One region of the Pseudomonas sp. Z4-20 genome, then DNA from elsewhere that is predicted to be linked to it. Evidence: predicted binding sites of a transcription regulator. Region 1 holds the regulator's gene; the other holds the start of a gene.
The links. Region 1 encodes sigma-54, which starts transcription at its own class of promoters, with help from an activator protein. Its sites were predicted from a motif close to ANTGGCATNNANNTTGCTNT; they were not measured.

Region 1 (3,376 bases):
TGTCCATCGATAGCGGCCAGATCGTCGGCCTGCTCGGCCCCAACGGCGCGGGCAAGACGACCTGCTTCTACATGATCGTAGGCCTGGTCCAGGCCGACCAGGGCCGCGTCCTGATCGATGACCTGGACGTCAGCCACCAGCCGATGCATGGCCGGGCAAAAGCCGGTATCGGCTACCTGCCTCAGGAAGCGTCGATCTTTCGCAAGCTGTCAGTGGCCGACAACATCATGGCGATCCTCGAGACCCGCAAGGAGCTCGACAAGGCCGGCCGTCGCCAGGAATTGGAAAGCCTGCTGCAAGAGTTCCACATCAGTCACATTCGCGACAACCTGGGCATGAGCCTGTCCGGTGGCGAGCGCCGCCGTGTGGAAATCGCCCGCGCCCTGGCCACCGCGCCGAAATTCATCCTGCTCGACGAACCGTTCGCTGGCGTGGACCCGATCTCCGTGGGCGACATCAAGCAGATCATCCACCACCTCAAGGCCAAGGGCATCGGCGTATTGATCACCGACCACAACGTGCGCGAGACCTTGGATATCTGCGAAACCGCCTATATCGTCAATGACGGCCAGTTGATTGCCGAAGGCGACTCCGCCACCATCCTGGCCAACGAACTGGTCAAGGAAGTGTATCTGGGCCATGAATTCCGCCTTTAAGCACAATGTGCCTGGCGAATGCCCGAGCGATGCCGGCGCTTCAATGCCGACGTTGCGGGGACGCGTTCAATTAATTGAGAGTCCCCCCTAGGCAAACACTTCAGTTTCAGGCATATAATTTGCTTAAGTTTGGCGCTCCGGCGCCCTGTAGTGGATGGCGCATGTGCGCCGGCGAATAAGGTGTTAAGCCCCTGCCATGAAACCATCGCTAGTCTTGAGAATGGGCCAGCAGCTGACGATGACACCGCAGCTGCAACAGGCCATCCGCCTGCTCCAATTGTCGACCCTGGACCTGCAACAGGAAATCCAGGAGGCGCTGGAGTCCAATCCGATGCTCGAACGCCAGGAAGAAGGCGAAGACTTCGACAATACCGATCCGCTGGCCGATAACGTAGAGCAGAAAACTCCCGCCGAAATCCCGGAACCGTCCTACCAGGAAGCCGCCCCGACGGTGGACAACCTCGAGGACGGCGAGTGGAACGAGCGCATTCCCAACGAGCTGCCCGTGGACACGGCCTGGGACGACGTATACCAGACCAGCGCCAGCAGCCTGCCGAGCGGCGATGACGACGAGTGGGATTTCACCACCCGCACCTCCGCCGGGGAGAGCTTGCAAAGTCATCTGCTGTGGCAACTGAACCTGGCGCCGATGTCCGATACCGATCGCCTCATCGCCGTAACGCTGATCGATTGCATCAACAACCAGGGCTACCTGGACGAGACCCTCGAAGAGATCCTGGAAGCCTTCGACCCTGAGCTCGACATCGAGCTGGACGAGATCGAAGCCGTCCTCCATCGCATCCAGCAGTTCGAACCCGCCGGCATCGGTGCTCGCAACCTGGGTGAATGCCTGTTGCTGCAACTGCGCCAGCTGCCCGCCAAGACGCCGTGGCTGGCCGAAGCCAAACGGTTGGTGACGGATTTCATCGACCTGCTGGGCGGCCGCGACTATAGCCAACTGATGCGTCGCATGAAGCTCAAGGAAGATGAGCTGCGCCAGGTCATCGAGCTGGTACAAAGCCTCAATCCGCGCCCCGGCTCGCAGATCGAATCCACCGAACCCGAATACGTGGTACCTGACGTGATCGTGCGCAAGCACAACGACCGCTGGCTGGTGGAACTGAACCAGGAATCGGTGCCCAAGCTGCGAGTCAACGCCCAATACGCCGGTTTCGTGAAGCGCGCCGACACCAGCGCCGACAACACCTTCATGCGCAACCAGCTGCAGGAAGCGCGCTGGTTCATCAAGAGCCTGCAAAGCCGCAACGAAACCCTGATGAAAGTTGCTACCCAGATCGTCGAGCATCAGCGCGGCTTCCTGGAGTACGGCGACGAAGCGATGAAACCGTTGGTCCTGCACGACATCGCCGAGGCGGTGGGCATGCATGAGTCGACTATTTCCCGGGTGACTACCCAGAAATTCATGCATACCCCACGGGGCATCTATGAATTGAAATACTTTTTCTCCAGCCACGTCAGCACCTCCGAAGGCGGCGAATGCTCGTCCACGGCTATCCGCGCGATCATCAAAAAACTGGTCGCGGCGGAAAATCAGAAAAAGCCGTTGAGTGACAGCAAGATCGCTGGTTTACTGGAGGCACAAGGCATTCAGGTGGCCCGCCGTACCGTCGCCAAATACCGTGAGTCCCTCGGGATCGCGCCTTCGAGCGAACGCAAGCGGTTGATGTAACAGGCCACGCCACAGCGTTCCAGTGGCAGGTATTTCTACCTGCCGCTTTATGCACTGGCAACGAAGGAGAAGCTGTATGCAAGTCAACATCAGTGGACACCAACTGGAAGTGACCGAACCCCTGCGCACTTACATCGGCGAGAAACTCGACCGATTGGAAAGGCATTTCGACAAGATTACCAACGTGCAAGTCACGATGAACGTCGAGAAACTGCTGCAGAAAATCGAAGCCACGCTGCATATTCCCGGCGGAGAAGTGGTTGCCAACGCAGAGCATTCAGACATGTATGCCGCGATTGACCTGCTGACCGACAAGCTGGATCGCCAACTCAAAAAGCATAAGGAAAAGACCCAGAGCCTCCTCCAGGGCGCAACCGGTCGTTAACCCCCCCAATCCATGATCCGACTAGAAACCATCCTGACCCCCGGCCGTTCCCAAGTGAACGCGCCGGGCGGCAGTAAAAAGAAAGCCCTCGAACAAATTGCCAACCTGATCCACCGCGAGGTACCGGATCTGGAAATGCAAGACGTCTTCGAGGCATTGGTCGCCCGTGAAAAACTGGGCTCCACCGGTTTTGGCAACGGCATCGCCATTCCTCACTGTCGCCTCAAAGGCTGCACCGCGCCAATCAGCGCGTTGTTGCACTTGGAAGCACCTATCGATTTCGACGCCATCGACGGCGCCCCGGTCGACTTGCTGTTCGTATTGCTGGTCCCGGAAGCGGCGACCGACGCGCACCTGGAGCTGCTGCGCCAGATCGCCAGCATGCTGGACCGCAAGGAAGTACGCGAAAAACTGCGCAGCGCCCCGAGCAACGAAGCCTTGTATCAGGTAGTCCTGGACGAGCAGAACGGCCATTAAACATGCGCATGATCATCGTCAGCGGCCGCTCCGGCTCCGGTAAAAGCACCGCCCTCAACGTGCTTGAGGACAGCGGTTACTATTGCATCGACAATTTGCCAGCAGGCCTTCTTCCAGAATTGGCCGAGCGAGCGCTGATCCACACCGAGCTGGCGCAACCACTGGTCG
Region 2 (3,376 bases), 2.7 Mb from region 1:
ATCACATCGCGGCCGGGTGACTCGGTATCGATCAGGATGACGTCCGGACGCACTGTTTCGACGCGCGCGGGCAGGTCGATGGTCAACCCGGATTCGTCGATCACTTCGAACCCGGCTTCAATCAAGGCAGCCTTGAGGCGGCCGACTTTTTTCGCAGTGTCGTTGATCAGCAGGATACGCAGCATGGTCGTGGCTCCTGTCAGCGGCTGGCGAGAAGGGGAGCCGCATCGCTCAAGGCGTGCAGTTTGAAGCTGCGGGCATACCCGGCCGGGTCGGAACCGTCCCAGGTGGTGCCGTCGATCAGTTGACTGCTGCGCATGTCCTGGCGCGGCGATGAAACCCCCAGCGCCTCGGCGGCTTCCCGATACAACCCGAGCTGCTGGACTTGCCGGGCCACGGCCAGGTAGTCCGGGTCTTCGCGCAACAGGCCCCAGCGACGGAACTGGGTCATGAACCACATGCCGTCGGACAGGTACGGCAGGTTCACCTCGCCGCCGCCATGGAAACGCATCGCATGGGGATCCTGCCAGCTGTTGCCCAGGCCGTCGGCATAGATGCCCAGCAGGCGCGGCTCGATGCAGTCCAGTGGCGCGTCGAGGTATGCGGGGGCGCTCAACAACTGCGCGGTGCTGCGGCGGTTTTCAGTGCTTTGTTCGATGAAACGGCTGGCTTCGAGGATCGCCATCACCAGGGCACGGGCGGTATTGGGGTATTGCTCGACGAACGCACGGGTGCAGCCGAGGACTTTTTCCGGATGATCGGGCCAGATGGTCTGGGTGGTCGCCAACGTGAAGCCGAGGTTCTGCTTCACGGCGCTGGCGCACCAGGGCTCGCCGACGCAGAACCCGTCGATGCGTCCGGCTTGCAGGTGCGCGATCATCTGCGGAGGCGGTACGACCACGCTGTCGACATCCGACAGTGGATGAATGCCCTGGGCGGCGAGCCAATAGTAGAGCCACATGGCATGGGTGCCGGTGGGGAAGGTCTGGGCGAAGGTCAGTTTCGGGCGAGTTTGGTGCACGTGCAGTTCCAGTGCCTCAGGACTGGTCACGCCCTGGGCCTGGAGGCCATGGGAGAGGTTGATGCTCTGGCCATTCTGGTTGAGACCCATCAGCACGGCCATCTCCGTTGGGGCGACGCCGCCGATGCCCAGGTGCACGGCGTAGATCAGGCCGTAAAGGCTGTGGGCGGCATCGATTTCGCCGCTGACCAGCTTGTCCCGCAGGTTGGCCCAGGACGCCTGGCGCTTGAGATTCAGCGTCAGGCCGTAGGGTTGGGCGAAACCCTGGGTGGCGGCCACGACCAGCGGTGCGCAGTCACTCAGGGCCATGAAGCCGAGGTTGACCGCGCTCTTTTCCGGGGCGTCGCTGCCATTGACCCAGGCCAGGGGGGCGGCTGGAATTTCATTCATCGGTATCACCTTCCACATCCAATAAGCGCCGTGTCCTGGCCAAGAAGGCCGAACGACGCCGCCGCTGTCCTTTGAAACAGTGCGCCACTCATTCCGGTGTTGGCATGGGGCGCTGATGACCAAAAGGGTGCAAGGCATATGCCAGTGCTGCCGGATTGTGCGCACGCCTCGCTTGCGTCGCCGTTGCCCGGCTATAATCGCCGCCTCATTTCGTCGCCCGAGTCAAAGCCGCCCATGTACACCCTGGCCCGTGAACTGCTGTTCAAACTCTCCCCGGAAACCTCCCATGACTTGTCCCTGGACTTGATCGGCGCGGGCGGACGCCTGGGCCTCAATGGGCTGCTGTGCAAAGCCCCGGCAAAATTGCCGGTGACGGTCATGGGCCTGGAATTCCCCAATCCGGTCGGATTGGCGGCGGGCCTGGACAAGAATGGCGCGGCCATCGACGGCTTTGCGCAACTGGGTTTCGGCTTCGTTGAAATCGGCACCGTGACCCCGCGGCCGCAGCCGGGCAATCCGAAGCCACGGCTGTTCCGTCTGCCCCAGGCCGAGGCGATCATCAATCGCATGGGGTTCAACAACCTCGGCGTCGATCATCTGCTGGCCCGCGTTGCCGCTGCCAAATACCAGGGCGTGCTGGGCATCAACATCGGCAAGAATTTCGATACCCCGGTGGAACGCGCCGTGGACGATTACCTGATCTGCCTGGAAAAGGTCTACGCCCACGCCAGCTATGTGACCGTCAATGTCAGCTCGCCCAACACACCGGGGCTGCGCAGCCTGCAATTCGGCGATTCCCTCAAGCAACTGTTGGCCGACCTGGCCCGGCGTCGCGCGGAACTGGCGTTGACCCAAGGTCGGCATGTGCCACTGGCGATCAAGATCGCGCCGGACATGACTGACGAGGAAACCGTCCAAGTGGCCCAGGCCTTGATCGAGACCGGCATGGACGCGGTGATCGCCACCAACACCACGCTGGCTCGCGAAGGCGTCGAAGGGCTGGAACACGGTGACGAGTCGGGCGGCTTGTCTGGCGCGCCGGTGCGTGACAAGAGCACCCACACCGTGAAAGTACTGGCGGGTGAGCTGGCGGGACGCTTGCCGATTATCGCGGCGGGCGGGATCACCGAAGGCCGGCATGCCGCCGAGAAGATCACCGCCGGGGCGAGCTTGGTGCAGATCTATTCGGGCTTTATCTACAAAGGGCCGGCGTTGATTCGTGAGTCGGTGGATGCGATTGCGGCGTTGGGTTGATCCGAAGGTTAGTTCTGCGCAGATCCATTGTGGCGAGGGAGCTTGCTCCCGCTGGACTGCGAAGCAGTCCTGAAGCCTGATGGAGGCGATATGTCTGAATCACCGCGTGTCATGGTTTTGGGGCTGCTGCGCAGCCCAGCGGGAGCAAGCTCCCTCGCCACAGGATGATGTTGTCTTTGGCATGTCCATTAAAAAGGGCTCCTCGAAGGAGCCCCTTGGGCCGTAGCCCGCCGCCCGGATGGGACGTGCGTGGTTAAATCGATATGGGTTTCAAATTGTCGAGTTCTTGAGTATTGAGCCCTGTGTCAGCCGACGGCGTGAAGTTCGTTGAGTCTGTGGATACCCGCAGTGCCGGTCATACCGTCCCAGTTGTCGCCGCGTCCTTCTCGCCAGCCATTGATCCAGGCTTGACGTACTGACGGTAGAGTAAAGGGGCAAAGCTCACGGGATTTACCACCAACGCCATATTGGTAACCGCGTAAAAATGCTCTTTCCAACGGATCACGCTTAAGTCTTCTCATAGGGTGTTGCCCTCACTTGTTGACTGTTGCTTAGCGTCGACCTCAATCGAGGTCGGGGCAGAATCATTCTGCCGTTGGTGGCTCGTTGCCGGCGTGACGAGCCAAGGTGTCGGCGCCGTTGCGACGCCAACCTGTGGTGAGTTCTAACCAAAGCGTCACACGGATGGAATGATCTTTTTGTCATAAGCAC

Region 2: J3P82_RS16970 (CmpA/NrtA family ABC transporter substrate-binding protein) is a predicted target of sigma-54. The motif match lies at 1,538-1,557, and genes of this name have one in related genera.

What each region holds. Positions count from the first base shown of each region.
Region 1 covers NZ_CP071641.1:1,041,601-1,044,976, reverse strand. The annotation lists gene lptB (LPS export ABC transporter ATP-binding protein) at 1-656, shown strand, start outside; gene J3P82_RS04860 (RNA polymerase factor sigma-54) at 853-2,346, shown strand; gene hpf (ribosome hibernation-promoting factor, HPF/YfiA family) at 2,423-2,731, shown strand; gene ptsN (PTS IIA-like nitrogen regulatory protein PtsN) at 2,744-3,208, shown strand; gene rapZ (RNase adapter RapZ) at 3,211-3,376, shown strand, end outside.
Region 2 covers NZ_CP071641.1:3,746,942-3,750,317, reverse strand. The annotation lists gene J3P82_RS16975 (ANTAR domain-containing response regulator) at 1-185, opposite strand, end outside; gene J3P82_RS16970 (CmpA/NrtA family ABC transporter substrate-binding protein) at 200-1,411, opposite strand; gene J3P82_RS16965 (quinone-dependent dihydroorotate dehydrogenase) at 1,646-2,665, shown strand; gene rmf (ribosome modulation factor) at 2,971-3,186, opposite strand.